3 regions of the Bradyrhizobium sp. USDA 4486 genome follow, and region 2 is predicted to be linked to each of the others. Evidence: predicted binding sites of a transcription regulator. Region 2 holds the regulator's gene; each other region holds the start of a gene.

Region 1 (9,716 bases), 5.0 Mb from region 2:
TCGACGATCCGCGCTCCTCGAAAGTCCGCATGCGCGGCGTGACGCCGCCGCACATCTACACGCTGAAGCCGCGCGAAGCGCTGTTCCACGGCGTGCCGGCGCTGCGCCTGACCCCGATCGGCGGCGAGAGCGCGATCTACGGCCGCGACGGCCTGCTCGCGCACACCTTCATGCTTGGGCCGAACGGCGACTCCAACGGCTGCGTGTCGTTCAAGGACTATTACGCGTTCCTCGACGCCTACCGCAACAAGGGCATCCGCAAGCTCGCGGTGCTGGCACGGGTCGACTAAAGCCTGATCCGGACCCGGAGGGCCGCGTTAGCGCAAAGTGCGAAGCGGTCTTTCAAAGCGCGATGCGCTTTAGGACGTTCAAGTCATCGTCTTGCGCAGCGCCATCTCGATCGCGATCGCCTCTTTCATGGCAGGCCGCGCCTGCATGCGCGCAAGATAAGCCGCCAACGACGGCCATTGCGCGATGTCGATCCCGGCGGGGCGGAGCAGCAGCAAGGCCCAGGCGAGGTGCGCATCGGCGACGGTGAACCTGTTGCCGACCAGGAATTCGCGCTCCGTCAGATGCGCTGACGGCACCTGCAACGTCTGCACGATCCTTGTCCGCGGCTTCGCCAGCGAGCCGTCGTCCTGATACCAGAAGGTCGGAAACAGGAACGCCTTGTGGATCTCGGCGCCGGTGAAGCTCAGCCATTCCTGCAGGCGGTAGCGGTCGGGCTCACTGGGGCGGGGCGCGAGACCCGCCTCCGGCTTCAGATCGGCGATGTACTGCAGCACCGCCGCGCTCTCGGTCAGCCGCTCGCCGTTCTCCAGCACCAGCACCGGCACCGCGGCCTTCGGTGAAATCCTGTGGAAATCGCCGTCGTCAACGACCTTCTTGGTCTGGAGCTGCACCAGATGATAGCGCGCCTCGAGGCCCGCTTCCATCAGCGCGATCCGGCTCGCAAGCGAGCAGGCCATCGGCGAGAAATAGAGTTGCAGCATCGCGTTGCTCCATCATCTCAGCGCGTCGCCGCGCGCGATGATCGCGAAGCGGTCGGATAACTCGGCGAGCGCGACCTCGTGGATGGTCCGGGCGTTGAGCGTGCCGCCGAAGCCGTCGGGCAGGTCGCGCGTGGCACAGGCGTCAGCATCGATCGTGGTGCGAAAGCCGAGGTCGAGGGCGGCACGGGCGGTGGAGGAGACGCACATATGCGTCATGAAGCCGGCCAGCACGATGTTCTTCCTGTCGGTTGCGGCAAGGCGCGCCTGCAGATCGGTGCCCGCAAAGGCGTTCGGCAGCTCCTTCTCGATCACCAGCTCGCCGGCACCGGGGCTCAGTTCGGCGACGATGGCGCCGCGATCGGCGCTGCGGTCGAACAGGCCGCCCGCCTTGCCGCGATGGGCGATGTGGATGATGGCGGAGCCGGCCTCGCGGGCGCGTGACAGCAGGGCGCTAGCCTGCGCGATCGCGGGCTTGGCGTCGGGCAGGGCGAGGGGCCCTGCGAGATATTCGTTCTGGATGTCGATCAGCACCAGTGCGGCCTCGCCAAGACGCGCTGGGTTGAGGTCGGCGTCGGCGAGCTGCAGCAGGGTCTTTGCGGTCGTCATGATCTCTGAAATCTCCGGAGGCAAGATGCTTTCGGAACATAGCGCCGGCTATGCCTGCTGTTGTGCAGGGATATTGCAGCGGGCGGCTGCGATATTGCAGGCAGGCGCGGGGCGATATAGCCTCGAACGATGAACTGGGACGATCTTCGCATCATCGCCGCCGTCAGGGACGAAGGCACTTATGCCGGCGCCAGCGCGCGGCTGCGCATCGACGAGACCACGGTCGGGCGCAGGCTGTCACGCATCGAGCGTGCGCTTGGTCTCCGTCTGTTCGAGGCGGCCGACGGCGCCCGCAGGCCGACGCGCAGTTGCGAAGCGGTGCTGGCGCATGTCGAGGCGATGGCTGCACATGCCGCCGAGATCGGTCGTCTCAGTGAGAGCCTCGAAGGTCCGGTGGGACGCCTGCGCATCGCCTCCACCAACACGGTCGCCGAGGAGGTGCTGTCGCCGCGCGCGAGCGAGTTCCTGCGCGCCAATCCCGGCCTGACGCTGCAATTCCTCACCTCGAGCGAGAACGTCAGGTTCTCGCGCTGGGAGGCCGATCTCGCCATCCGCCTGCGCAAGCCCGACAAGGGTGATTTCGCGATCTCGAAGCTCGGCGAAATTCGCATTTACTATTTTGAGCCCGTCACGACCGAGGGCGAGCCGATGTTGTGCGCCTATCCGGACGAGCTCGGCGCCATCCCCGAGACGCAATTCCTGCGCACCAGGAAAGCCCGCGCGCGCTGCGTCACCGACAACGTCCGCGTCATCCGCAACCTGATCCGCGCGCATCAGGCCAGCGGCGTGCTGCCGGAATATGTTTGCGCGGACCTGCTCGGTGATCGCCGCCTGCGCGCGACGCTGCTGCCGAAGCCGCGCGACGTCTGGCTGCTCGTGCAAAATCATCTCAAGCGCGACGCCGCGACACGCGTCACCATCGACTGGGTGAGGGCCTGTTTCCAGGAGACGTCACGGAGTTGACGTCGCCGGCTCGGCCTGCGGGACCGACGATGCCACGAAAGTCAGGCGCTGGCGTGAGACGCTGCCGAACGGCGCGTCCTACGTCACCTATGACTGCACCGACAACGGCCATCTCGACAACACCAACGTCTTCACCGTTCCGCCGGGCCATTTCTTCGTGCTCGGTGATAACAGAGACAACTCCAGCGACAGCCGCATGGCAGCGATGGGCTTCATCCCCATGGACAATCTCGTCGGCAAGGTAACGCGAATCTTGTGGTCGCTCGACGAAAACGGCGAGCCGCACATGGAGCGGCTCGGGAAGGTGTGGTGAATGACCGCCATAAACAAAAACCCCGGCATCGCTGCCGGGGTTTCGCAAGTCTCGAGGTGGTTGGACCTTAGAAGTCCATGCCGCCCATGCCGCCACCGGGGGGCATCGCCGGGCCGGCGCCGCCCTTCTTGGGCAGCTCGGCGACCATGGCTTCCGTGGTGATCAGGAGCGCGGCCACCGAGGCAGCGTTCTGGATCGCGGTACGGACCACCTTGGTCGGGTCGATGATGCCCTTCTTGACGAGGTCGGCATATTCGCCGGTCTGGGAGTCGAAGCCGTAATTGTAGGCCTTGTTCTCCAGGATCTTGCCGACGATCACCGAGCCGTCTTCACCAGCGTTGATCGCGATCTGACGAGCCGGTGCCGACAGCGCCTTGCGCACGATTTCGACGCCGGTCTTCTGATCGTCGTTCTTGGTGCGCAGGCCCTTGAGCTGCTCGGAGGCACGGAGCAGGGCGACGCCGCCGCCCGGGACGATGCCTTCCTCGACAGCCGCGCGGGTCGCATGCATCGCGTCATCAACGCGATCCTTGCGCTCCTTCACCTCGACCTCGGTCGCGCCGCCGACGCGGATCACCGCGACGCCGCCCGCCAGCTTGGCGAGACGCTCCTGGAGCTTCTCACGGTCGTAGTCCGAGGTGGTCTCCTCGATCTGCGCCTTGATCTGGGCCACGCGCGCCTCGATGTCGGCCTTCTTGCCGGCGCCGTTGACGATCGTGGTGTTCTCCTTGTCGATCATCACCTTCTTGGCGCGACCGAGCATGTTGAGCGTGACGTTCTCGAGCTTGATGCCGAGGTCTTCCGAGATCGCCTGGCCGCCGGTCAGGATCGCGATGTCCTGCAGCATGGCCTTGCGGCGATCGCCGAAGCCCGGAGCCTTGACGGCCGCGACCTTCAGGCCGCCACGGAGACGGTTCACGACCAGGGTCGCGAGCGCTTCACCCTCGACGTCCTCGGCGACGATAACCAGCGGCTTGCCGGTCTGCACCACGGCCTCGAGCAGCGGCAGCAGCTCGTTCAGCGAGGACAGCTTCTTCTCGTTGATGAGGATGTAGGCGTCGTCCATCTCAACGCGCATCTTGTCGGCGTTGGTGACGAAGTAGGGCGAGATGTAGCCGCGGTCGAACTGCATGCCCTCGACCACGTCGAGCTCGGTCTCGAGCGACTTGGCTTCCTCGACGGTGATGACGCCCTCGTTGCCGACCTTCTTCATGGCGTCGGCGAGGAACTTGCCGATCTCGGCGTCGCCGTTGGCCGAGATGGTGCCGACCTGGGCGATCTCGTCGTTCGAGGTGACCTTCTTCGAGTTCTTCTCGAGGTCGGCCACGACGGCCTCCACCGCGAGGTCGATACCGCGCTTGAGGTCCATCGGGTTCATGCCGGCGGCAACGGACTTCGCGCCTTCCTTCACGATCGCCTGGGCGAGCACGGTGGCGGTGGTGGTGCCGTCGCCGGCCGCATCGGCGGACTTGGAAGCGACTTCGCGCACCATCTGGGCGCCCATGTTCTCGAACTTGTCGTCGAGCTCGATCTCCTTGGCGACGGTGACGCCGTCCTTGGTGATGCGGGGAGCGCCGAACGACTTGTCGAGCACGACGTTGCGGCCCTTCGGACCGAGCGTGACCTTCACCGCGTTGGCGAGGACGTCGACGCCGCGCAGCATCTTGTCGCGCGCTTCAACCGAGAATTTGACTTCTTTGGCTGCCATCTGGAATTTTCCTTGAGGATGTTGACTGGAAGGGGAGAGGGGCTCTTAAGCCGCCTTCTTCTTGGAATCGCTGACCTCGAGAACGCCCATCACGTCGCTCTCCTTCATGATCAGCAGGTCCTGACCGTCGATCTTGACCTCGGTGCCGGACCATTTGCCGAACAGCACGCGGTCGCCGACCTTCAGGTCGATCGGGGTCAGCTTGCCAGCTTCGTCGCGGCCACCCGGGCCAACAGCGACGACTTCGCCCTGGGAGGGCTTTTCCTTGGCAGTGTCGGGAATGATGATGCCGCCAGCGGTCTTCTCTTCTGCGTCGATGCGCTTGACCACGACGCGGTCGTGAAGCGGACGGAATTTCATGCAGTCCTCCTAAACATTTGCACGAGTTGAGGATTTTGAGTTGTTAGCAGTCGTTGCCCGTGAGTGCTAGCACGGGCGACGCTGAAATAGGACAGGAATTTTGCGGGGGCAAGGGCTTCTAGCAGAAAAATCAGCACTCGAAAGCGCGGATTGCCAGATATTCTTTACCATCGTTAACCGGCCGCAGAGCCGCGTGGAGGCCGTTGGCGGACCGTATTAGCACGGAGCCGCATCTGCTGCTAACGCTTTGAATTTCAACAGCTTGTTAAACTTTTGGGCTTGAGATGGATTGTCAGTTTGCGTCACATTTCTCTCATGTGAGCGCATCGTTTCCGGGTGGCTCCCGGGGCACCGATCAAGCCACTCCCGAATGCGCTCCTGCAAAGGAGGTTTGGCATGGGACTGCGCGTTGGGGGCGTTTCCGAGGATTTCCGGAAACAGATGCTGGGTTACGGGCTGACGACGGCACAAATTCTCTACCGGATGCCGGATCACCCGTCGCTGCTCCAGACCTATGTCTGGCAGAACTACGATATGTTTCCGAAATTCCCGGCGCTGACCGACTTCCTGGCCTTCTGGCAGGAGAAGCTCGACGGGCCGCTGCACTCGGTCACGGTCGCGCATTCCAAGCTGATCAAACCCGCCGAACTGCGTTCCGTGGACGGCGTGTTCCGTCTGCATTGAGGCGAGCACCGGGCTTGTAGGGGGCAAAGGCGCGTAGGCGCCGTGCCCACCATCTCTCAGCGATCGCAACTGACATAGGTGGGCACGCTTCCGCCGTCGCTCTTGGAGCAATGGCGGACAAGTCGCTTTGCCCGCCCTACGGCATCTTGTTCTGTGCTAGCCTTTTCCCATAACAACAACGGGAGGCGGCCCATGGCCAAGAAGGCGAAATCGCGCAGCGCAGTCCAGACCGCGGTGAAGAAGCGGAGCGGCGCCAAAGCCGCTGCGCGATCTCCCGCGCGTAAGGCAGTGAAGACGAAAGCCCGCACGGTTGCGCCGAAAAAGCCTGCCCGTCCCAAGCAGCGCATCGCCATCAGCCACCACCGCGAGGAAGATTTCAAAGCCGACGGCCTGCGCGCTTACGCCAAATACCGCGACCTCGGCATCGCAGATGCCACTCACGGCCTGGCGCAAGCGCATGTGATCCGCCTGCAGGGTCCGTGCAATCCAGCGGAGGTGTCGAAACTGCATTTTCACGACGTCGAATTCCAGATGGTCTACGTGCTCAAGGGCTGGGTGAGGACCTACATGGAGGGGCAGGGCGAGACCCTGATGAAGGAAGGCAGCGCCTGGACCCAGCCGCCGAAGATCAAGCACATGATTTTGGATTACTCGGACGACGCGGAGCTGCTGGAGGTGATCTTGCCGGCGGAGTTCAGGACGGTCGAGTTGAAGGCGTAGGCACGCTCTCTCAGCCGTCATTCCGGCGCGCCCGCAGCGCGAACGCCACCGCCCCCAGCAAACACGTCGTCAGCGTTCCCGAGCGATCGCTAAAAAGCGACCGATCCGCGAAACCGCGAAGTTACCGATCGGATGGTTTCAGCCGCCCGGGAGGGCGGCGCTAACCAGTCGAAAACACCTCTTGCGTCAACTCAGGGCTGTGAACATGCAGGACATGCTTTCATGGCGACCAACACTTTTGGCCGACGCGGCGTCGTGGCGCCACCACCAAGTGGATCGTTTCAACGCGCATCGCTTCAACCCGTGGCCGCGCCGATCGCTCCTCGGCCCTTGCCCAGTGAGGGGACGCTCTTTGCCGACAACAAGCTGCTGGCCGATATCCCCTTCCTCACCATTGGCCTGATCTTCGGTCTGTTGCTGATCTTCGCCCTGCAACGCAGCCTGGCCATCGACGTTGCGCGCGACGGCTCACTCGATGTCCGCTCGCTGATCGCTTATGGCGCGACCAGCTATGATCTGGTGGTTGGAAGGGGAGAGTGGTGGCGGATCGGTCTCGCGCCGCTTCTGCATGGCAGCGATTGGCACCTCATTGGCAACTGCATTGCGCTGTTCATCGTCGGCGTCAGGTTGGAGCCTCTGATCGGCCGTGGCTGCTTTGCGCTGATCTTTGTTGCCAGTGCGCTAGCCGGCGAGGCCGCCTCGCTCCTCGGCAATGCGCCCGGCCAGCCGGGCGTCGGTGCGTCCGGCGCCATTACCGGCCTGATCGCCGCGCTGTTCGTCTCGAGCTTCGATCCCGAAGCGGACGCCGATCAGACGATGTCGAGGCTGAAGACGTCGCTCTTCTTCGGTGTTCCCGCACTGCTGCCGCTTGCCTTTGGCGCCTCCGGCAATGTCGACTATTTTGCCCATGCAGGCGGTGCGCTGGCCGGCGGCGCGCTTGCCGTCATGCCGTGGCTGCTGTTCTGTTCCTATGACAGCCTGCCGCGGAGCGCGAGCATGACGTTGCTTGCAGGATGCGTCGGATCTCTGATCTGCGCCGGCTTCGCCGCCGCTCATTTTGCGTCCTACATGGCCGACGCCAGACAGTATGTCCGGATCTCGGAATACCCGGACAAGGCTGGCGAAATGGCTGCCCGGTCCTTCGATCTGGTCACGCGCTACCCGAAAGACCCGAGGGCTCATTTTTTCCGTGCGGTCTACTTCCTGGAGCAGGAGAATCTCGGTGCCGCCGAGGTGGAAGTGCGGGCCGCCATGTCGCTCGCAGCCTCGGATGTAGCGGGCGGGCCGGTGCGCTCCGGGGCGCAGGGTTTGATGGCGGTGTTGCTGATGGTGCAGGGACGGACCGGCGAGGCGAAAGCCATGGCGGCCGAACCCTGCCGCGCCAAGATGGCTGACGTGCGTCGCATCTTGCAGAAGCAAAAATTGTGCGGTTGAGCGCCTCGGAATGACGGCGGAGCGACCTACGCGAGCACCCCCACCACCGCGCCCATCAGACACGTCGTCAACGTCCCCGATACGATCGACTTCAGCCCGAGCGCGTTGATCTCCTCGCGCCGCTCCGGCGCCATCACTCCCAGGCCGCCGATCATGATGCCGAGGCTGGCGAAATTGGCAAAGCCGCACATCGCATAGAGCATGATCAGGCGCGAGCGCGGATCGAGCGCGTCGGGCGGCAGTTTTGAGAGATCGACATAGGCGATCAGTTCGTTGAGCACGGTCTTGGTGCCCATCAGGCTGCCGGCGGTGATCGCCTGGTCCCAGGGCAGACCCATCAGCCAGCACACCGGCGCCATCACGAGGCCGAGCAGGCGCTGCAACGAGATCGCGGCGCCGCCGATATCCGGCAGTAATCCGAGCGCGGCGTTGACGAGGTAGACCAGCGCCACCAGCACCAGCAGCATCGCGACGATGTTGAGCAGCAGCTCGAGGCCGGCGGTGGTGCCCTTCACGATCGCGTCCATTGCGCTGGCGACGTCCATGTCAGGATCCTCCAGCGCGCCGCCGGTGCGCCTGTCACTCGTCTCCGGCACCATGATCAGGCTGACCAGGATCGCGGCGGGTGCGCCCAGCACCGAGGCGATGACGAAATGCGCGGCGGCGTCAGGAATCAGCGGTGCCAGCAGCGTCGCATAGAGCACCAGCACCGTTCCGGCGATGCCGGCCATGCCGCCGGTCATCACCAGGAACAATTCGCTGCGCGTCATCTGTTTCAGGTACGGCCGCACGAACAGCGGTGCCTCGACCATGCCGAGGAAGATATTGGCGGCGGTGGACAGGCCCACCGCGCCGCCGACCCCCAACGTACGTTCGAGCAGCCAGGCCATGCCGCGCACGATGGGCGGCAGCACCCGCCAGTAGAACAACAGCGTCGTCAGCGCGCTCATCACCAGCACGATCGGCAGCGCCTGAAAGGCCAGGATGAAATCGGCGCCCGGCGCCTTGAGGTCGAAGGGCAGGGGGCCGCCGCCGACATAGCCGAAGACGAAGGCGGAGCCGGCGCGGGAGGCCGCCGAGATCGCGCCGACCGCGTCGTTGATGGCGCCGAAGGCGTGCGCGACGACGGGCAGCTTCAACAGCACGAGCGCGGTGACGAAGGTCACGGCGAGGCCGATCCCGGCCTGCCGCAGCGAGAGGGCGCGCCGATTCTCCGCCAGCGCATAGGCGAGCAGCAGCAATGCGAAAATGCCAAGTGCCGATTGCAGCCGCAGCATGATGTCCCCAAACCCTCAATGATTATGGCCGCGGGTGCGTTGCAAACGCAATGCCGGATGGCCCTGGGGCCCGCCCGCTGTTGACAAGCTGGTCCGCGTCAGCCACGCGGGGCATCGTCAATACCAGGCGCGGATGGTCAGGAAGGTGAGCCAAAACGCAAGCGAAGCGCAGCCGTTACAGGCCAGTGCGCCGGTGACAGCCGGCCAGCTCCTCGCCCACCGCGCATTCCTATTCTTCCTGCTATCGCGCAGCCTGTCGCGATTCTCCAGCCAGATCGCGGCGGTCGCGATCGGCTGGCAGATCTACGATCTCACCGGCTCGGCCTTCGACCTTGGCATGGTCGGCCTCGTGCAGTTCCTCCCCACGGCGCTGCTGGTGTTCGTCGCCGGCCATGCCGCCGACCGTTTCGAGCGCAAGCGCGTGGTCCAGCTCTGCCAGCTCGCGGAAGCCGCGACCGCGCTGTACCTCGCTGTCATCACTTATCTCGGCGCGGTCGGCGAGGTGCAGATCTTCGTCGCGACCTTTGTGCTCGGCATCGCTGGCGCATTCGAGAGCCCGACCACCGCGGCGCTGCTGCCGCTGATCGCGCCGCGGGGCTCGCTCCAGCGCGCCACGGCCGTCTCCAGCGGCGCGGCACAGGTCGCGACCATCACGGGCC
Region 2 (9,716 bases):
CCGCGCGGAGCGGCGTCTGGGCCTTCAGGCGGATTTATCGGGGCCGGCTTTGCGCGCATAATGAATCGAACTTAGGCATGATCCTCGGGGCTGGGAACCGGTTCTCCGAAAAAGATCGCGGCCAAGCCCAAGATTTGACTTGGTGGGGCGGAGAAGGACAGGAATGTGATTCACCAGGGCACGCGTGAGAGGATATGAAGCTTCAACATCGTATTCGCGGCGGAAACGCTGTCGAGACGGTCGGCGGACAGCCAGCCAGGACTTAAGGTGCGGCCGTGTTAAGAGGTCATTATCCTTTTGTTTTGGTTAACTATTTTCCGACAATATGCCTGAATCCGCGGCTTCCGTCGCGGCCGTGAATGTTGTGACCGGCTGGCGACCGCTGGTCAGAAGAGAAGTTGCGATGCTGGGCCCGCGTGATCCGAAGTCTCCCGTTGAGGAGCCCCGAACGTCCGGGGCGACCCGGCGGAGTGCGCTCGGCCTGTTGCTCGGCGCCCCCCTGCTCTCGGCCTGCGCCGGCGTGCAGCAGAGCCTCAGCCAGTTCTCCAATCCCTTCAGCAGCTCCTCCCCGCCGCCGGCCCAGCCGGCCGGTCCGCCTCAACAGGCGACCACCGCCGGCACCGGTGGGGTCAAGGTTGCCGTGATCCTGCCGCTCTCGGCCGCCGGCAATGCCGGCCTCGCCGCGCAATCCATGCGCAATGCCGCGGAAATGGCGCTGGCCGAGTTCCAGAATCCGAACATCCAGCTGCTGATCAAGGACGACAATGGCAGCCCGCAAGGCGCGCAGGCCGGCGCGCAGCAGGCGGTCGAGGAAGGCGCCGAGATCATTCTGGGGCCGCTGTTCGCGCAATCCGTGCCCGCGGTCGCCCAGGTCGCGCGCACGCGCGGCATTTCCGTGATCGCGTTCTCGACCGATTCCAGCATCGCCGGCCGCGGCGTGTATCTGCTGAGCTTCCTGCCGGAGTCCGACGTCAACCGGATCATTGAATATTCCGCCAGCATCGGGAAGCGCTCCGTCGCCGTGCTCGTGCCCGACAATGCCTATGGCAATGTCGTCGAGGCCGCAGTGAAGGCAGCGGTGCCGCGGCGTGGCGGACGCGTCGTCGTCTTCGAAAGATATGGTGCGGATCGCGCCACCCCGGCGCGCACCGTGGCGCAGCAGCTCGGCAGTGCCGATGCGCTGTTCATTGCCGACGACGGCGATGCCGTCGTCGCGGTGGCCGATGCGATGACCGCGGCCGGCGCGAATTTGCGCAACATCCAGCTGCTCGGCACAGGGCTGTGGGACAATCCGCGCGTCTATGCCAGCCAAAACTTGCAAGGCGGCCTCTATGCCGCACCGGATCCGGCCGGCTTCCGCGCGTTCTCCGGCCGCTATCGCACCAAATACGGCGCCGAGCCGATCCGCACCGCGACACTCGCCTATGACGCCGTCGCCCTCGTCGCCGCGCTCGCGCGCACCCAGGGCACCACGCGATTCTCGGCCGACGTGCTCACCAACCCCTCAGGCTTTGCCGGCATTGACGGCCTGTTCCGCTTCCGCGCGGATGGTACCAATGAACGGGGCCTCGCGGTGATGAAGGTGACGACCGGCGGTGGCGTTGCGGTGGCGGGTTCGCCGAAGAGCTTTGGAGCGTAGCTCAGGACGAAGGCGCCGTAGGGTGGGCAAAGGCGCACTTGCGCCGTGCCCACCATCTCTCAGCTAAATCGCATGGAATGGGTGGGCACGCTTCGCTTTGCCCACCCTACGAGAGCTCGTTACGCCGCCAAATCGGCGACCACCGCATCCAGCACCGGGAATCCGCTGCTCGTCACGCGCAAACGTCCCGTCGCGTCGACCGTGATCGCGCCTTCCTCGCGCAGCAGCGCGATGCGGCCGGCGTCGAGTGGACGGCCGGCCAGGGCTCTGTAACGGTCGGGGTCGATGCCCTCGGCGAGGCGCAATCCCATCAGCAAAAATTCGTCGGCCCGTTCTTCGCTGTTGAGGAGATCGTCGGTGACGACGCCGTGACCGTTGGTTTCGACCCGCAGCAGCCAGGCTTCGGGACGTTTCTCCGTGGCAGTGGCATGGCGCACGCCGTCGATATCGAGGCGGCCATGTGCGCCCGGGCCGATGCCGGCATATTCCGCGCCCCGCCAGTACACCAGATTGTGCCGGCACTCGGCACCGCGCCGCGCGTGGTTGGAGATCTCGTAGGCGGGCAGGCCGAGCCTGTCGCAGGTCTCCTGCGTCACGTCGTAGAGCGCGCGCGCGACCGCTTCGTCCGGCGTTTTCAGCTTGCGAGCCTGGTGCAGGCCGAAGAACGGCGTGCCTTCCTCGATCGTCAGTTGATAGAGCGACAGATGCTCGGCGGCTTCATCGATCGCGTGCCGCAGCTCGTCGGCCCACATCGCCGGCGTCTGGTCGGGGCGGGCGTAGATCAGGTCGAACGAATAGCGCTCGAACGAGCGGCGCGCGATGGCGACGGCATCGAGCGCTTCGCGTGCGCTGTGCAAGCGGCCAAGCGCCTTCAGCGAGGCATCGTCGAGCGCCTGCACGCCAAGCGAAACGCGATTCACGCCCGCCGTGCGATAGCCGGCGAAGCGTGTGGCCTCGACGCTGGTCGGGTTCGCCTCCAGCGTGACCTCGACATCGTCGGCAACGGACCAGTGCTTGCCGATCGCATCGAGCACGGCGCCGACAGTGGCGGGCTGCATCAATGACGGCGTGCCACCGCCGAGGAAGATCGAGGTGACCTCACGGCCGGGCGCGCGCTCGGCCGTCGTTGCGATCTCGCGCGCGAAAGCGGAAGCGAACCGCGGCTCGTCGATCGCGGCGTGGCGGACATGGCTGTTGAAGTCGCAATAGGGGCACTTCGACAGGCAGAACGGCCAGTGCACGTAGACGCCGAAGGCTTCAGATTCCTGTTTTGACGCGTTTTCCTGGCGCGAACCGGTATCCACTTCGCTCGAAAACGCTCTAGCGCGGCTCAAGGCAGATCTCCGCCAGTTTCACGAAGGCGCGGGCGCGGTGCGACAGGCCGAGGCCGAGCGGCGGCAGGCCGTGCTTCTCGATGCTGGTCATCTCGCCGAAGGTGCGATCGTGTCCGTTCGGCAGGAACATCGGATCGTAGCCGAAACCGGCACTCCCGCGCGGCGGCCACACCAGCGTGCCGTCGACGCGCGCCTCGACCTCTTCGAGATGATCGTCGGGCCAGGCGACGCAAAGCGCGGAGACGAAATGCGCGGCGCGCTTGTCGGGCGTGGTCGCGCCACGCTCCTGCAGCAGACGCTCGATCTGCGCCATGGCTGCGGCGAAGTCCTTGCTGGGTCCGGCCCAGCGCGCGCTGTAGATGCCGGGCGCGCCGTCGAGCGCGTCGACCACGATGCCGGAATCATCGGCGAATGCGGGAAGCCCGGTCGCCTTTGCCGCTGCGATCGCCTTGAGCGCGGCGTTGCTGCGGAAGTCGTTGCCGGTCTCGTCGGGCTCGCCCAGACCGAGCTCACCGGCCGACACCGCCTCGATGCCGTAAGGCGCGAGCAGCTCCTTCATCTCGGCGAGCTTGCCGGGATTGTGGGTCGCGATGACGAGCTTTCCAGTGATTCGGCGGTGCATGGCTTATTGACTACGCCACGGCCAGTTTCTGCAAGTCCACCAGACGCGCGATGCCTTTCTGCGCCAGGGCGATCAGCTTCAGGAACTCGTCCTGCGTGAACGGCTCGCGTTCCGCGGTGCCCTGCACTTCGATGATGCGGCCGTCGCCGGTCATGACGAAATTGGCATCGGTTTCTGCTTCCGAATCCTCGGCATAGTCGAGGTCGAGCACCGGCGTGCCGTTGTAGATGCCGCAGGAGATCGCAGCGACGTTGTCGCGCAGCACATTGGCCTTGATCATGTTGCGCGCCTTCATCCAGTTGATGCAATCGGCGAGCGCGACCCAGGCGCCGGTGATCGAGGCCGTGCGGGTGCCGCCGTCGGCCTGGAGCACGTCGCAATCGACCGTGATCTGGCGCTCACCGAGCGCCTCGAGATCGACGATGGTGCGAAGCGAGCGGCCGATCAGGCGCTGGATCTCGACGGTCCGGCCGCTTTGTTTTCCGGCAGAGGCCTCACGGCGGGTGCGTTCCGACGTCGCGCGCGGCAGCATGCCGTATTCGGCGGTGACCCAGCCGCGGCCCTGGCCCTTCAACCATGGCGGTAGGCGGTCCTCCAACGTGGCGGTGACCAGCACATGGGTGTCGCCGAATTTCACCAGGCACGAGCCTTCCGCATATTTGACCACGCCACGCTCCAGCGTCACGGGGCGCAATTCGTCGGGCGCACGGCGGCTTGGCCGCATGGGAAATCCTCCAAAAACTCACGGAAAAGGGCTGTTCGCGGTGCTTGTAGGTGGGGTGAGGGTGGGCGGCAAGGCCTTATTCGCCCCCGGTTTTCCACCCCGCAAATGCCACGCTTGTCAGACGCGTCGAGGATGGACAAATTATGAGCATCTGAGAGGAGTTACCGTCTGTGGCCCATCACGATCCGATCCATCTGATCGCGCCGCGCGCAGGCCTCGCCCAGCTCAACGAGCGTTCCCGCGATATCTTTCGTCAAATTGTCGAAAGCTATCTCGCGACCGGCGAGCCCGTCGGCTCGCGGAATATTTCGCGGCTGATCGCCATGCCGCTGTCGCCGGCCTCGGTCCGCAACGTCATGGCCGATCTGGAACAGCTCGGCCTGATCTATGCCCCGCACACCTCCGCCGGCCGGCTGCCGACGGAACTCGGCCTGCGCTTCTTCGTCGATGCCCTGATGCAGGTCGGTGATCTCAACGAGGCCGAGCGGCAGTCGATCCAGAGCCAGCTCTCCTCCGTCGGCGAGGCGCAGTCGGTCGAGGCGGCGCTCGACCAGGCTTTGATGCGGCTGTCGGGCCTGACCCGTGCCGCTGCCGTGGTGCTGACGCCAAAATTAAATGCGCGGCTGAAGCATATCGAATTCGTCCGCCTGGAACCGGAGAAGGCGCTGGTGATCCTGGTCGGCGAAGATGGCCAGGTCGAGAACCGCGTGCTGACGCTGCCGCCCGGAGTTCCCTCCTCGGCGATCACCGAGGCCGGCAATTTCCTCAATGCGCGCATCCGCGGCCGGACGCTCGCCGAGGCTCGCCTTGAGCTCGAAACCGCGCTGGGGGAAGCTCGCGCCGAGCTCGATCAGCTGACGCAGAAGGTGATCTCGGCTGGACTTGCGAGCTGGTCCGGCGGCGAGAACGAAGACCGCCAGCTCATCGTGCGCGGCCACGCCAATCTGCTCGAGGATCTGCACGCGCTGGAGGATCTGGAGCGGGTTCGCCTCCTATTCGACGATCTCGAGACCAAGCGCGGCGTCATCGACCTGCTGGGCCGCGCCGAGACCGCCGAGGGCGTGCGCATCTTCATCGGTTCGGAGAACAAGCTGTTTTCCTTGTCCGGCTCCTCCACGATCATCTCGCCCTATCGCGATGCCGCCGGTCATATCGTCGGCGTTTTGGGGGTGATCGGGCCGACGCGGCTGAATTATGCCCGCGTCATCCCGACCGTGGACTACGCCGCCCGCATCGTCAGCCGTCTCCTGGGGGGCTGACCGGCATTTGCGCCGATCACGGGCGCTTGATTTTCGCGCGCTTAGGCACGATATCCGGCCCAACAATCCTTGCTAACAATCCTTGGAAACCAGTTCGAGATTTGAGCCGATGAACGATCGAGACCGGCAACCCGAAGACACGACCGCGCCGACCGGCGAGCCCGTGGTGTCAAAGCCCTACGTCATGCCCGACGATCCCGAGCCGGGTTCGGTCGAGACCTTGCAGAAGGAAGCTGCCGAAGCGCGCGACCGCATGCTGCGGACGCTGGCCGAGATGGAGAATCTGCGCAAGCGCACCACCAAGGAGGTCGCCGACGCCCGCCTCTACGGCATCACCGGCTTTGCCCGCGACGTGCTCGACATCGCCGACAATCTCCAGCGCGCGCTGGATGCCGTTCCGGCCGAGGCGCGGGCGGCGGCCGATCCCGGCCTGATCTCGCTGATCGAGGGCGTCGAGCTCACCGAGCGCTCGCTGCTCAACGCGCTGGAGAAGCACGGCGTGAAGAAGTTCGATCCGCAGGGCCAGAAGTTCGACCCGAACTTCCAGCAGGCGATGTTCGAAGTGCCGGATGCGTCGGTGCCGTCGGGCACCGTGGTGCAGGTCGTGCAGGCCGGCTACACCATCGGCGAGCGCGTGCTGCGTCCGGCTCTCGTCGGCGTGGCCAAAGGCGGCGCGAAGGCCGCGCCGGCCGCGAACAACAACGAGTCGAGCGACGCGCCGAACTGAGCGGCGAAAATGGGCGAAGCGTCATTCCGGGGCGGCTCGCAGGGCTGAACCCGGAATCTCGAGGGTCTCAGGCGCGCAATTGCGCACCTGAGTTAAATGCTTCGCGTCGCCCCGGAATGACTGCGTGAAGCCTACGCACTCACCGCGATATCCGCCGACTGGATCCGCTTCACGCCGGCCTTGGCCATATCGGCCCAGGCTTTTGCCAGCGAGCCCTGGGTGTCGATGCCGCGGCAGGCGTCTTCCACCACGTAGACCTCGAAGCCAGCCTTGCGCGCGTCTAGTGCGGTCCATGCGACGCAGAAATCTGTCGCCAATCCCACAACGAAGACGCGCTTGATCTTGCGCGCCTTCAGATAGCCGGCCAGACCCGTCGAGGTCTTGCCGTCGGCTTCGAGGAAGGCCGAGTAGCTGTCGACGTCCTTGTGAAAGCCCTTGCGGATGATGAGCTCGGCGTGCGGGATATTAAGGTCCTTCGACAGCGCCGCGCCGTCGGTGCCCTGTACGCAATGATCGGGCCACAGCACCTGCTTGCCGTAAGGAAGATCGATGGTCTCGAACGGCTTTTTGCCGGAATGCACCGAGGCGAACGAGATGTGACCGGGCGTGTGCCAATCCTGCGTCATCACCACATTCGCAAAACCTTTCGCGATTCTGTTGATGACGGGCACCACCTGCTCGCCCTCCTTCACCGCAAGGCTGCCGCCGGGCAGGAAGCAGTTCTGCACGTCGATCACGAGCAGCGCGGAGGTGTCGTCCGGCTTGATCGATGCCGCTGCGAAAAGTGCGGTCGGAGTGAGAGCCACGAGCGCCGTCGTTCCAAGCGCCGCCAGGATTTGTCGCCGATCCAGCATCGTTCGCCTCCCCTTGTGAGCCAATGGAGACAAAGCCTAGTTCCGCGCGCGAACGAACTGAAGCCCGAAAATGCAGCCCGATTTGGTAAGGGGTTGGGCTGCCAGCCCGTCCCGGATAAGCGCGCCTTCACAGGCGCGCGGCGAGTGTGTTGGACCGTCTGCAGCTATCCCTTCGGCTGGATCCCGTCGCGCACGGCGCGGAAGCGGGTGAAGGCGGCCTGCCACTGGTCGCGCGGGGCGCTGGCGATGATGCGCAGCGAGGCGCCGCCGGTCGAGAAGCGGATCCACTGCACCACGGTCACCGGGACCTTGTCCTTGCCGCTGACGCCGTCGATGCGGGTCTCAAAACCCTGCTGGCCGTTGATGCGGATCGGCTCGGACATGGTGACGCGCGCCTCGCGCACGCCGGGGATCTGGAGCGCCGCCTCCTGGGCGAAGCGGGCGCGGTCGTCGGCGGCTTGCGGGGTGGCGCCGATCAGGCCGAGGATCATGAACGGCTTCTGCTCATAGCCGGTGCTCTCGCTGCCGTCGGCCAGGATGATGCTGGAGCCCGGCGCCAGCGTGCGGATGTCCTTGAAGTCGGCAAGATCAGTGATCTTGAACGGCATCAGCGCGATCTGCTCTTCGGCCGACACCTCCCTGCGGGTGGTGGCGCTGGCAAACATCTGCCGCACCGCCTCGTCGGTGTAAATCTTGGTCGCGTTCTCCGGAATCTGCACCGCTACATAGCCGGAGAAGCCGGCGCCTGGCACGATCATCGAATAGCGCTTCACCGGGGTGTCGCCCGCCTTGCCGCTTTCGGTGGTGAAATAGGCAAGGCCCGCAGGGGTCTCTAACTTGTCCTGCTTGACGCCACCGGTGCCGGCCGGATTGGAATTGAAGGCGCTGACGACCTCGCCATAGGCCGCCGGCGGCAGCTCCGTGATCAGCACCTTGACGCTGCCGTCCTCGCTTTCGAAGCCCGGAAAGCTCTTGGCCGTGTTGAGCCCGACCAGCGGCACCATGCCGAGACGAAGTCCGGGCGGGTAAACGGCGTCGGCGGCAAAGGCCGGGAGCGCTGAGGCAGCGAGGAGAGCGAGCGCGGCGAGGGGGCGGATCAGCTTCATGGGCACTCTGATTGGTTCACATTGAGGCCGTTCAATGGTCGGCGATTGGGCCGCTTTGTCGCGCGAAGCAGCCCGATGACGAGGCTGTCCGGCCGGTCCGCCTTGTAGCGGGTTTGGCCCGCCGGTAACAGGGCGGGCCGGATCACGGTGCCGGGGGCTGGCGGACCGCCGAACCTGTTAATATTTCCTCACCCGCAAGGGCGGTTGAGCCCGGATATGATCTTCCAAAACTCAATGTTTTCACGGCCGAAACTTGCGTTCGGTCCTTGCGGCCCCCTCCCCCCCTCCTATATGAGCCTCAATCATCGCAATATCGCGGATGTTTGATCTTAGGGGGTTTCGGTTCGGGTGCCTTCTGGGCCCAGCCAACCTGCCGCAAAAAGAAGGATATCAGGACCATGGGAAAGGTCATTGGGATCGACCTCGGCACCACGAACTCGTGCGTCGCCGTGATGGATGGCAAGAACGCCAAAGTCATCGAGAACTCCGAAGGCATGCGCACGACGCCTTCGATCGTCGCCGTGACGGACGACGGTGAGCGCCTCGTCGGCCAGCCTGCCAAGCGCCAGGCCGTCACCAATCCCGAGCGCACGTTCTTCGCGGTGAAGCGCCTGATCGGCCGCCGCTACGACGACCCGATGGTCGAGAAGGACAAGAAGCTCGTTCCGTACAAGATCGTGAAGGCTTCCAACGGCGACGCCTGGGTCGAGGCCGACGGCCAGACCTACTCGCCCTCGCAGGTCTCGGCGTTCATCTTGCAGAAGATGAAGGAGACCGCGGAAGCCCATCTCGGCCAGAAGGTCGACCAGGCCGTCATCACCGTTCCCGCCTACTTCAACGACGCCCAGCGCCAGGCGACCAAGGACGCCGGCAAGATCGCGGGCCTTGAAGTGCTGCGCATCATCAACGAGCCGACCGCGGCTGCGCTCGCCTATGGTCTCGACAAGACCAAGGCCGGCACCATCGCCGTGTACGACCTCGGCGGCGGCACGTTCGATATCTCCATTCTCGAAATCGGCGACGGCGTGTTCGAGGTGAAGTCGACCAACGGCGACACCTTCCTCGGCGGCGAAGATTTCGACATGCGCCTCGTGGGCTATCTGGCCGACGAGTTCCAGAAGGAGCAGGGCATCAACCTGCGCAACGACAAGCTCGCGTTGCAGCGCCTGAAGGAAGCTGCTGAGAAGGCCAAGATCGAGCTGTCGTCGACGACGCAGACCGAGATCAACCTGCCCTTCATCACCGCGGACCAGACCGGCCCGAAGCATCTGACGATGAAGCTCACCCGCGCCAAGTTCGAGGCGCTGGTCGACGACCTCGTGCAGAAGACCATCGAGCCCTGCCGCAAGGCGCTGAAGGACGCCGGCATCACCGCCGGTGAGATCGGAGAGGTCGTGCTGGTCGGCGGCATGACCCGCATGCCGAAGGTCCAAGAGGTCGTGAAGCAGCTG
Region 3 (9,716 bases), 1.0 Mb from region 2:
GGCGATGCCTTTGCGCGCCTGCTGGCTGACAGCGGCGTCACGCTGGGGTGAACCCGGCCGAAAACAAGCCGCGGGTCAGCTTGTCGCATACCGAAATTTAATATGGCCGGCACTGTTGGGGCCATAATGGAACCCTACATCTTGCTCGCGCTTGGTTTGCGCGAAGGAGATTGATCATGACGCCGCAGGAACGCCAACTCGTTGACGAGCTTTTCGACCGGCTTTCGAAACTGGAAAATGCACCGCGCGATCCCGACGCGATCACCGCGATCTCCGACGGCCTGCGCAAGGCGCCTGGCGCGATCTACGCGCTAGTGCAGACCACGCTGGTGCAGGACGAAGCGCTGAAGCGCGCCCATAACCGCATCCAGGAGCTGGAAGCAGCCCGTGCGCCGGAGCAGGCTTCGTCCGGCGGCTTCCTCGACACCATGCGCGACACGCTGTTCGGCGGAAGCCAGTCTCGCGGCTCGGTTCCGAACGTGCCGCCGCGTGAGCAGCGGCCTGTCTGGAACAGCGGCCAGGCGATGCAGCAGACCCAGCCGGGCTACGGCCTGCCGCCTTATGGTCAGGCTTACGGACAAGGTCCGGGTCAGGGCCAAGCGCCGGGTTATGGCGCCCCGCCGGTCGGCGGTGGCGGCGGCTCGTTCCTCGGCACGGCGGCAGCAGCCGCGGCCGGCGTCGTCGGCGGCTCGCTGCTGCTCTCCAGCATCCGCGGCATGATGGGCGGCGGCTCGCATCAGGCCTTTGGCGACACCACGATCATCGAGGAACGCGGTGGCGGCAGTCCGTGGGGTGGTGGGGGCGATCAGTCCGGCGGCTCGCTCGCACGCGACGCCGGTCTCAACGACATCGGCTCCAACCGCGACTCCCGTCAGGGCTTCTTCGACCAGGCCTCGAACGATCGCGACGACAACGACCAGAACTACGACGACGATCGCGACGACGGCAACATGGACATGGCCGACGACAGCGATTTCGGCGGCGGCGACGATGGCGGCAGCGATTATGCGTGAGCTAGGGACGAATCTCAGTGCAAAGGCCGCCCTTGTGGGCGGCCTTTTTTCGCGCGTCGTGCTCATAACCTCTTTCCTTCCCCCTTGTCGGAGAGGGTAAAGAGACTCACATCACCACGACCTTGGTGCCGACATTGACGCGGCCGTAGAGGTCGATGACGTCCTCGTTGCGCATGCGGATGCAGCCGGAGGAGACGTTGGTGCCGATGGTCCAGGGCTCGTTGGAGCCGTGGATGCGGTAGAGCGTCGAGCCGAGATACATCGCGCGCGCACCAAGCGGGTTTTCCGGGCCGCCTTCCATGTGCCGCGGCAGGTCAGGTCGGCGCGCGAGCATTTCCGCCGGCGGCGTCCAGTCCGGCCATTCGCGTTTTGCGGTGATCGACTTGACGCCGGACCAGGTGAAGCCGGGACGACCGACGCCGATGCCGTAGCGCATCGCCTTGCCGTTGCCCTCGACGAGGTAGAGGAACTTGTTCGGCGTATCGACCACGATCGTGCCGGCACTTTCCTTGCCGCTATAGTCAACAATCTGTTTCTCGAATTTCGGATCGAACGGACGCTGGCGCGGATCGATCGCTTCCTGCTGGAGCGCGCCCTGCTGATATCCCCCCTGCATCTGCGGCTCGCCCATCGGCGGCAGGCGGCGCTGGTCGTAATAGCCGGGCTGCTGCTGATAGACCGGCGCTTGCGGCGCGTAGGCCGGGCCACGGCCGGGACCGTCGCCGAACAGGAACTCGATGAAGCCGCCGCCCATGTTGGAATTGGAGGCAACGCGCATCGGCGCGGGCGGCACCTGCGGGGCGTAGAGCACCGCGGGCGGGTCGTTCGGCACCGTGTTGTCGAAGGCGCTTGCGCTGTTCGCGCCGGCCATGAAGGAGCAAGCGCTGCCGAGCAGCGCGACAGACATTCTCTTGAACATCGACGTACTCTGTACTGTTTCGTCTAGATCATTTGCGTCATGGAGCTGATGGCTGATCGCGCCCCTCGACGTGGTCAATAAAGAGCAAAAGCTGTTTTGTTTGGTAAACGCATCGGGCGTTTCGATTCACCATGTCGTGCGCGAGGCTGCAATTTGGCGATCAGCGTTTATTTTCGATGAATGCCGCGCGGTGATGGTTAACCGCGTCTTTTGTGCGCCGTCGCGCACGTCTGCACCACAGTTCCGGCTGTGAACTTCGTGTTAAATCGCTTCTGCCTACAAAGACGCGTGAGTGAGGTGGGGGGAGTATCCTGATGGCTGTTCACCGCAAGCGTTTTCGCGTCGAAGATATCGTCGGTGGCGAGATGCCGATTCTTGACGCAACCGAAGAGGCGGGCCCGATGCATAGCGAGATCATGGCGGAGTTGCGCGCGATCCGCGCACAGATGGCCAAGGGCGTTGTGGCTGCCCCGCTGTCCGGCAGCGCAGCCATGGCGGCGATCGATGCGTCCACGGCGCATGAGCTTGCCGAAGCGCGCACCATGCTCGAGACCTACCGGGCGCAGATCGAACAGTGCGAGAAGCTGAAGGTCGAGCTCGACCTGATCCACGATGCCATCGACCGCACCAAGCGCGAGATCGCGACGCTGCACGGCAAGAGCTTCGATGGCGGCGAGATGGCCAAGGTCAACGGCGAGCTCGGCGCGGTCGTCGGCGGCACCGAGCAGGCGACCCAGCAGATCCTCGAAGCTGCCGAGTCGATCGACCAGGCGGCCAGCGCGATGTCCAAGGTGGACTCGGCCGACCAGCAGAAGCGCCTTGCCGACGACATCCAGGAACGTGTCATCTCGATCTTCGAAGCCTGCAACTTCCAGGACCTGACCGGCCAGCGCATCAGCAAGGTCATGACCACGATGAAGTTCATCGAGCAGCACATCAATGCGATGATGGACATCTGGGGCGGCGTCGACGCGATCAAGGCGCATGTGCCGGCGCCGGTCGATCACCGCAGCGAAGACGAAAAGCTCCTCAACGGCCCGAAGCTCGCCGGCGACGTCGGTCATGCCTCGCAGGACGACATCGACGCGCTGTTCGACTGAGCGCGGGAAACACGAAACAAAGCAAAACGCCGGCTGAGGGGCCGGCGTTTTTGTTCTAGCCATGACGTCATTCCGGGACGGCTCGACAAAGCCGAACCCGGGATCCAGAGCTTTAAGGCAGGAAGCCTACCACATCGAGATTCCGGGTTCGCGCTTCGCGCGCCCCGGAATGACGGAAAGAAATCACGCCCGTGGCGCGCAGCGGACGTAGACCATGTTGCCGTAGCGGGTGGCGGCGTCCTTGTCGATGAAGCGGGTGATCAGGACGCGGCCATCGAAGGAGACGATCTCGCGGTCCTGCTCGCCGGGGGTCGGGCCGGCCGGTCCAATGTAGTTCTTGCCGCTGGGCGAGCCCTTCAGCCGCAGTTCCTGCGGGGTGGCCTGGTCGGCCAGATGCATGATCACGCCGCCGGAGGAGCCGGCGGTGATCACGTAAGGGTTCTTGCACTGGGCCCTCGCCGCGGCCTCGGTGCGGGCGCGGTCGGCCGGGTTCTGGAACGAGGCGAGACCCCAGCGGCCGACGATCTCGTCGGCACGGATTGTCGCCGGCATTTCAGGACCGGTGCCGGGCTCGGCCTCGGGCGGCGGCTGGGAGGACGAGAACGACGGCAGGCTCATGCCGCCGCCGCAGGCGCCAAGCAGCAACGCCAGGCCAGAGGCAGCGGCCAGATTGGCGACCGTGCGCGCGCGAGCTGAATTGATCATGGCATTCCCCCGAACAAGACCATGGCCGCACCCCTGCCGCAGCCAAGCGCAAAACTGCCGCCGGAGCAATGACGTCCTTTAACACGCGGGCGCCCCGACCAAGTTTCCAATGCCACCATCCTATATCCGCCTCACCAATCGCTTAACCACCTTTGCTTGACAGGATCGCGGCCAAGCCATATTCCCGGGCCACTCTTAGCACTCGGAAAGCCCGATTGCTAAGCGCTCCGTTCGATCCTCGGGAAGAGGAGGAACGGCAGCGCCGCCCCACCGACTTCACTACTTCCGAAGTGAGCCTGCAAAGGGAAACGTCATGGCTAAGTCCAAATTTCGTCCGCTGCATGACCGTGTCGTGGTCAAACGTATCGACGCCGAGGAAAAGACCAAGGGCGGCATCATCATTCCGGACACCGCCAAGGAAAAGCCGTCCCAGGGCGAGGTCATCGCCGTCGGCCCCGGCGGCCGCGACGAGGCCGGCAAGCTGATTCCGATCGACCTCAAGGCCGGCGACCGCGTGCTGTTCGGCAAGTGGTCGGGCACCGAGGTCAAGATCGACAACGAGGAGCTCCTGATCATGAAGGAGTCGGACATCATGGGCGTGCTGGCCTAAGGCCATCCGCCTGAACGGCCGCTGAATACTCCATCGTCATGCCCCGGGCCTGACTCGGGCATCCATCCTTCTTCGCACCAGCATGGATTGCCGGGTCAAGCCCGGCAATGACGACGAGAGCGCCGCACTGCACGAAACAAGACACATCACGCAACACGAGGGACTGCAGACCATGGCTGCCAAGGACGTCAAGTTTTCCGGAGACGCGCGCGATCGCATGCTGCGCGGCGTCGACATTCTCGCCAACGCCGTCAAGGTGACGCTCGGCCCGAAGGGCCGCAACGTCGTCATCGAGAAGAGCTTCGGCGCGCCGCGCATCACCAAGGACGGCGTCACCGTCGCCAAGGAGATCGAGCTCGAGGACAAGTTCGAGAACATGGGCGCCCAGATGGTGCGTGAGGTCGCCTCCAAGACCAACGACCTCGCCGGCGACGGCACCACCACCGCGACCGTGCTGGCCCAGGCCATCGTGCGCGAAGGGGCCAAGGCGGTTGCCGCCGGCATGAACCCGATGGACCTCAAGCGCGGCATCGACAGCGCCGTCCAGGCCGTGGTCAAGGACATCGAGAAGCGCGCCAAGCCCGTCGCCGCCTCCTCCGAGGTCGCCCAGGTCGGCACCATCTCGGCCAATGGCGATGCCGCCATCGGCAAGATGATCGCCCAGGCGATGCAGAAGGTCGGCAACGAGGGCGTCATCACCGTCGAGGAGAACAAGTCGCTCGACACCGAGGTCGACATCGTCGAGGGCATGAAGTTCGATCGCGGCTATCTCAGCCCCTATTTCGTCACCAATGCCGAGAAGATGACGGCCGAGCTCGAGGACGCCTACATCCTCCTGCACGAGAAGAAGCTGTCGGGGCTGCAGGCCATGCTGCCGGTGCTGGAAGCCGTGGTGCAGTCGGGCAAGCCGCTCGTGATCATCGCAGAGGATGTCGAGGGCGAGGCACTGGCCACGCTGGTCGTCAACCGTCTCCGTGGCGGCCTCAAGGTGGCCGCTGTCAAGGCGCCGGGCTTCGGTGACCGTCGCAAGGCCATGCTCGAGGACATCGCGATCCTCACCGGCGGCCAGCTGATCTCGGAAGAGCTCGGCATCAAGCTCGAGAACGTCACGGTGAAGATGCTCGGCCGCGCCAAGAAGGTGGTGATCGACAAGGAGAACACCACGATCGTCAACGGTGCCGGCAAGAAGCCCGACATCGAGGCCCGCGTCGGCCAGATCAAGGCCCAGATCGAGGAGACCACCTCGGACTACGATCGTGAGAAGCTCCAGGAGCGGCTTGCCAAGCTCGCCGGCGGCGTCGCGGTGATCCGCGTCGGTGGCGCCACCGAGATCGAGGTCAAGGAGAAGAAAGACCGCGTCGAGGACGCGCTCAATGCCACCCGCGCCGCAGTGCAGGAAGGCATCGTCCCCGGCGGCGGCGTCGCGCTGCTCCGCGCCAAGAAGGCGGTGGGCCGTCTGTCCAACGACAATGCGGACGTGCAGGCCGGCATCAACATCGTGCTGAAGGCGCTGGAAGCTCCGATCCGCCAGATCTCCGAGAACGCGGGCGTGGAAGGCTCGATCGTGGTCGGCAAGATCCTGGAGAACAAGTCCGAGACCTTCGGCTTCGACGCCCAGAACGAGGACTATGTCGACATGGTCGAGAAGGGCATCATCGATCCCGCCAAGGTGGTCCGCACCGCGCTGCAGGACGCCTCCTCCGTGGCCGGCCTCTTGGTGACCACCGAGGCGATGGTCGCCGAAATGCCGAAGAAGGAAGCTCCACCCGCGATGCCCGCCGGCGGCGGCATGGGTGGCTTCTAAGCCCCTCCTTCACTGCAGCGCCTACGAAGGCCGCCTCCGGGCGGCCTTCTTTTTTGCCGATCCTCTCCCTGACGCTTTGCAATTCAACGGACGGCCAAAACCAATTACGGTGGCGGCCGATTCTGTTCCTTCGAGGATTTCGGCGATGCGCACACTCCTGGTTTGCCTGACGATTGTTTTGGCGGCTCTGCTCGCCGCCTCGCCCGAAATCGCATCCGCGCAGATGAAACTGTCGCCGAAGGCCACCGCGCCGGGCGGAACCGAGACGCGCTATTTCACCTCGATCGACGGGCTGATGGACGGCAATGCCGACGTGATCCTGAAGGAAACGCGGCAGGGCAAGACGGTCACATCCGCCGTGCTCGACGTCTGCTATCCCGTCGCGAAGAATTCCGAGCGCAAGGACCGCTTCGTCGTCAATCTCCAGGTCGCCGGCCAGAACTTGACGGGCACGACGCAGAGCCTCAGCGAGAAAGCGCCAGTCAGCGTCAAGCTGCTGCGCAAGCCGACCGGAGACACGTTCGAGTTCCGCGGTCAGATCAGCATCGGCTCAGTGGTGACCGAGGTCACCTCGCCGGACAACTCCGATCTCAGCGAGAGAGAGTTTCTCGACAACCAGACCTCCGACGACGGCATCACGCCGCAGCCGAAGGACTTCACCGAAGTCTCGCCGGAGGCGATCGCGGTCAAGGTCAAGCTGGATGCGGCAACCGAATTCCTGAAGAGCCTGAAGGGCCAGGATGTCGAGGTGACGCTGGCGAGCCTTTCGGTTGGCTGCGACGCGCTGCGCGCCGGCGAGCAGACCATCAACATGTCGGTCGATCCGGAGCGCGCGGCCGCGCTGCTCGGCAAGTTCAAGGCGATGCCCGGCGTCACCGCGGCCGGCTGGACCGCGGGGATGACCGAGATGGACCGCACCATCCGCATTCCCGCCGCCGATTGGCGCGAGGGCGACAAGGTCAACCGCGACAAGCTCGCTTCGGCCATCGCCGGCGTGCTGAGCAGGACGCTCGCGGCCAAGCCGGTGTCGCATAATTTCAACCCGGCCACCGGCAAGCTCAAGCTGGTCTTCAAGCGGCCGAACCAGGATTTCCCGGCGCTCGAGCTCACCGACACGATCGAGGTCGCAGGCCTGATCTCGCCCGACAAGCCGGGCACCACCGACAAGCTGATGCTGTGGATCGGCAGCCCTGCGATCACCACCGCCGATGAGAGCAGTGGCGCCAAGCTCAATCTTTCGGATGAAGCTTCCGCCGAGGAGGAAGGCGATCAACCCGACGACAACGGCTCGATCGAGGCGCTCGCCAGGGAGCTGAAGGGCCAGCGGTGGGACGCCGACAAGTCGGTGTGGAAGTGACGTGACGCTCGTGCCCCGGACGCAGCGCGAAAGCGCTGCAGAGCCGGGGCCCAGAAGCCACAAGCGAAGTCGCGGATAAGAAACTGGTCCCGGCTTGCACGTGAGGCAAGCCTTTGCGTCGTAGCGCCTGCGCGCTACGCCTTGTCCGGGACACGAGAGACCTAATTCCCATTGACGCGAAACCGCAGCGGCTTCGGGCCGATCAGGGTCAGCACGTCGCCCTGGCGCTTCCAGGTTTCGACGCTGCCGAGGGCTGCGACGAGGTCGTCGTCGGCCTGGGCTTTGGCCGGCGGACAGGAGCGATCCTGGATCTGGCCCGGCACGAAGATCACGGTGTTGCCGGCGACCGAGAACTGGCCCTTGCCGCCTTTGCACCAGAGCTCCAGCACGACCTCGCCATTGTCGCCGATCTCGATGTTCGGAATCCGCTTCGAGCCTGCTTGCGGCAGCGCCTCCAGCGTCATCTCGGTGCCGAACGGAAATCCCTCCTCGGCGCGCGCGAGGCCGGACGCGGCGAGCATTGCAACCGCCGCACACACCACCAGCTTGAACGAAACCATGGCACCTCTCGACCGACCTGATTTGCGGCACCTTCTATAAGACGGCGGCGCCATTGAGAAGGTTCGCCCGCACTAGCGCGACGAGATTGGCAAGAATCGTCATCGCGCTTTGGACCGTTGTTTGAGCATGATCTTCGCGGAAAACCGCTGCGCACTTTTCCGGATCATGCTTGAGATGCAAAAATCCCCGCGTGGGGACGACCCCCGCGGGGATTTGCCGCGAAACCGGTGTGGCTATTTCAGGACCAGCGCCGTGAACGGCCAGACATAGGCCTGCAACGTCACCAGCACACCGACGAGGCAGGCCAGCACGATCGAGTGCCAGAACACGAAGCGCAGGATCGTACCCTCATGGCCGTACCAGTTAGTGGCGGTGGAGGCGACGACGATCGATTGCGCGTCGATCATCTTGCCCATCACGCCGCCGGACGAGTTCGCCGCCGCCATCAGCACCGGCGACAGGCCAAGCTGTTCGGAGGTGATCTTCTGAAGGTTGCCGAACAGCACGTTGGAGGCGGTGTCCGATCCCGTCAGCGCCACGCCCAACCAGCCGAGCAGCGTGCCGAAGAAGGGATAGAGCACGCCGGTTGCGGCGAAGGCGAGACCGAGTGTGGCGTCGACGCCGGACAGCCGCGTCAGCGTGCCGATCGCGAGCATCGCCGAGATCGTGATCAGCGAGATCGCGCACAGCCGGATGGTGCGACCGTACTCGGTCAGGAGCCGGCCGGGACCGACGCCCATCAGGAAGCCGGAGATGATCGCCGCGATCAGCATGCCGGTGCCGGTGAAGGACAGATAGGTGAAGCTGAAGACTGCGCTCTCCTTGGTCGGTCCGGGCGCGACCGGCGGCATCTTGTTGATCATTTGGTGCAGCTCGGGCACCGGATAGTTCCAAGTGAAGATCGAATTCGCCCAGCTCTTGAAGGCGCCGTTGCCCCAGATCAGCATCACGACGCAGACGATGATCCACGGCAGCAGTGCGCTGAACAGCTCACTCTGGGTCAGCGGCGTCTTGTCCAGTGGTCTTGCCGCCGCCATGGTCGCGGCCGATTCATCGTGGCCGCGCAGGGCCGGCGACAGCCAGAGCTGCCGCGGCTGCCACACCCGCAGGAACAGGATCAGCGCGCCCATCGAGATCAGCGATGCGCCGATGTCGACGATCCAGGGATTAATGAAGTTCGAGATCACGAATTGCGGGATCGCGAACGATACGCCGGTGACCAGGATCGCCGGCCAGACGTCCTTCATGCCCTTCCAGCCCGCGAACGCCCACACCACCCAGAACGGCACGATCAGCGAGAAGAACGGCAATTGCCGGCCGACCATCGCACCTAAGATGTAGGGATCGAGCCCGGTCACCGAGGCAAGGCCCTGGATCGGGGTGCCCAGTGCACCGTAAGCCACCGGCGCGGTGTTGGCGATCAGCGACAGGCCGGATGCCGCGAGCGGCGAGAAGCCGAGGCCGATCAGCACGGCGCCGGTGATTGCGACCGGGGTGCCGAAGCCCGAGGCGCCTTCGAAGAAGGCGCCGAACGAGAATGCGATCAGCAGCAATTGCAGCCGCCGGTCCTCGGTGACGCCACCGACCGCGCGCTTGAGCAGCTCGAAGCGCCCGGTCGAGACCGTCACCTGGTACAGGAAGATGACG

What was found. Region 2 encodes HrcA, which represses chaperone genes, less so after heat shock. Its sites were predicted from a motif close to GTTAGCACTCNCNNNNNGNGAGTGCTAAC; they were not measured.
Region 1: the regulator HrcA is predicted to act here: its motif matches at 4,985-5,013, upstream of ACVWY3_RS06490 (co-chaperone GroES).
Region 3: the regulator HrcA is predicted to act here: its motif matches at 3,932-3,960, upstream of ACVWY3_RS35080 (co-chaperone GroES).

The regions. Positions count from the first base shown of each region.
Region 1 covers NZ_JBSRZV010000001.1:1,334,876-1,344,591, forward strand. The annotation lists gene ACVWY3_RS06460 (DUF2778 domain-containing protein) at 1-290, shown strand, start outside; gene ACVWY3_RS06465 (glutathione binding-like protein) at 369-992, opposite strand; gene ACVWY3_RS06470 (cysteine hydrolase family protein) at 1,005-1,598, opposite strand; gene ACVWY3_RS06475 (LysR family transcriptional regulator) at 1,728-2,561, shown strand; gene ACVWY3_RS06480 (S26 family signal peptidase) at 2,719-2,874, shown strand; gene groL (chaperonin GroEL) at 2,942-4,582, opposite strand; gene ACVWY3_RS06490 (co-chaperone GroES) at 4,628-4,942, opposite strand; gene ACVWY3_RS06495 (usg protein) at 5,339-5,626, shown strand; gene ACVWY3_RS06500 (cupin domain-containing protein) at 5,819-6,346, shown strand; gene ACVWY3_RS06505 (rhomboid family intramembrane serine protease) at 6,569-7,780, shown strand; gene ACVWY3_RS06510 (NupC/NupG family nucleoside CNT transporter) at 7,807-9,057, opposite strand; gene ACVWY3_RS06515 (MFS transporter) at 9,191-9,716, shown strand, end outside.
Region 2 covers NZ_JBSRZV010000001.1:6,378,743-6,388,458, reverse strand. The annotation lists gene rsmI (16S rRNA (cytidine(1402)-2'-O)-methyltransferase) at 1-59, opposite strand, end outside; gene ACVWY3_RS30105 (penicillin-binding protein activator) at 404-1,639, shown strand; gene hemW (radical SAM family heme chaperone HemW) at 1,759-2,943, opposite strand; gene rdgB (RdgB/HAM1 family non-canonical purine NTP pyrophosphatase) at 2,960-3,595, opposite strand; gene rph (ribonuclease PH) at 3,606-4,319, opposite strand; gene hrcA (heat-inducible transcriptional repressor HrcA) at 4,490-5,578, shown strand; gene grpE (nucleotide exchange factor GrpE) at 5,688-6,305, shown strand; gene pncA (bifunctional nicotinamidase/pyrazinamidase) at 6,437-7,159, opposite strand; gene ACVWY3_RS30070 (hypothetical protein) at 7,324-8,265, opposite strand; gene dnaK (Hsp70 family protein) at 8,664-9,716, shown strand, end outside.
Region 3 covers NZ_JBSRZV010000001.1:7,424,760-7,434,475, reverse strand. The annotation lists gene ACVWY3_RS35105 (ChbG/HpnK family deacetylase) at 1-51, shown strand, start outside; gene ACVWY3_RS35100 (DUF2076 domain-containing protein) at 177-1,013, shown strand; gene ACVWY3_RS35095 (L,D-transpeptidase family protein) at 1,120-1,932, opposite strand; gene ACVWY3_RS35090 (protein phosphatase CheZ) at 2,247-3,032, shown strand; gene ACVWY3_RS35085 (hypothetical protein) at 3,216-3,737, opposite strand; gene ACVWY3_RS35080 (co-chaperone GroES) at 4,051-4,347, shown strand; gene groL (chaperonin GroEL) at 4,520-6,151, shown strand; gene ACVWY3_RS35070 (hypothetical protein) at 6,297-7,508, shown strand; gene ACVWY3_RS35065 (META domain-containing protein) at 7,670-8,068, opposite strand; gene ACVWY3_RS35060 (L-lactate permease) at 8,303-9,716, opposite strand, start outside.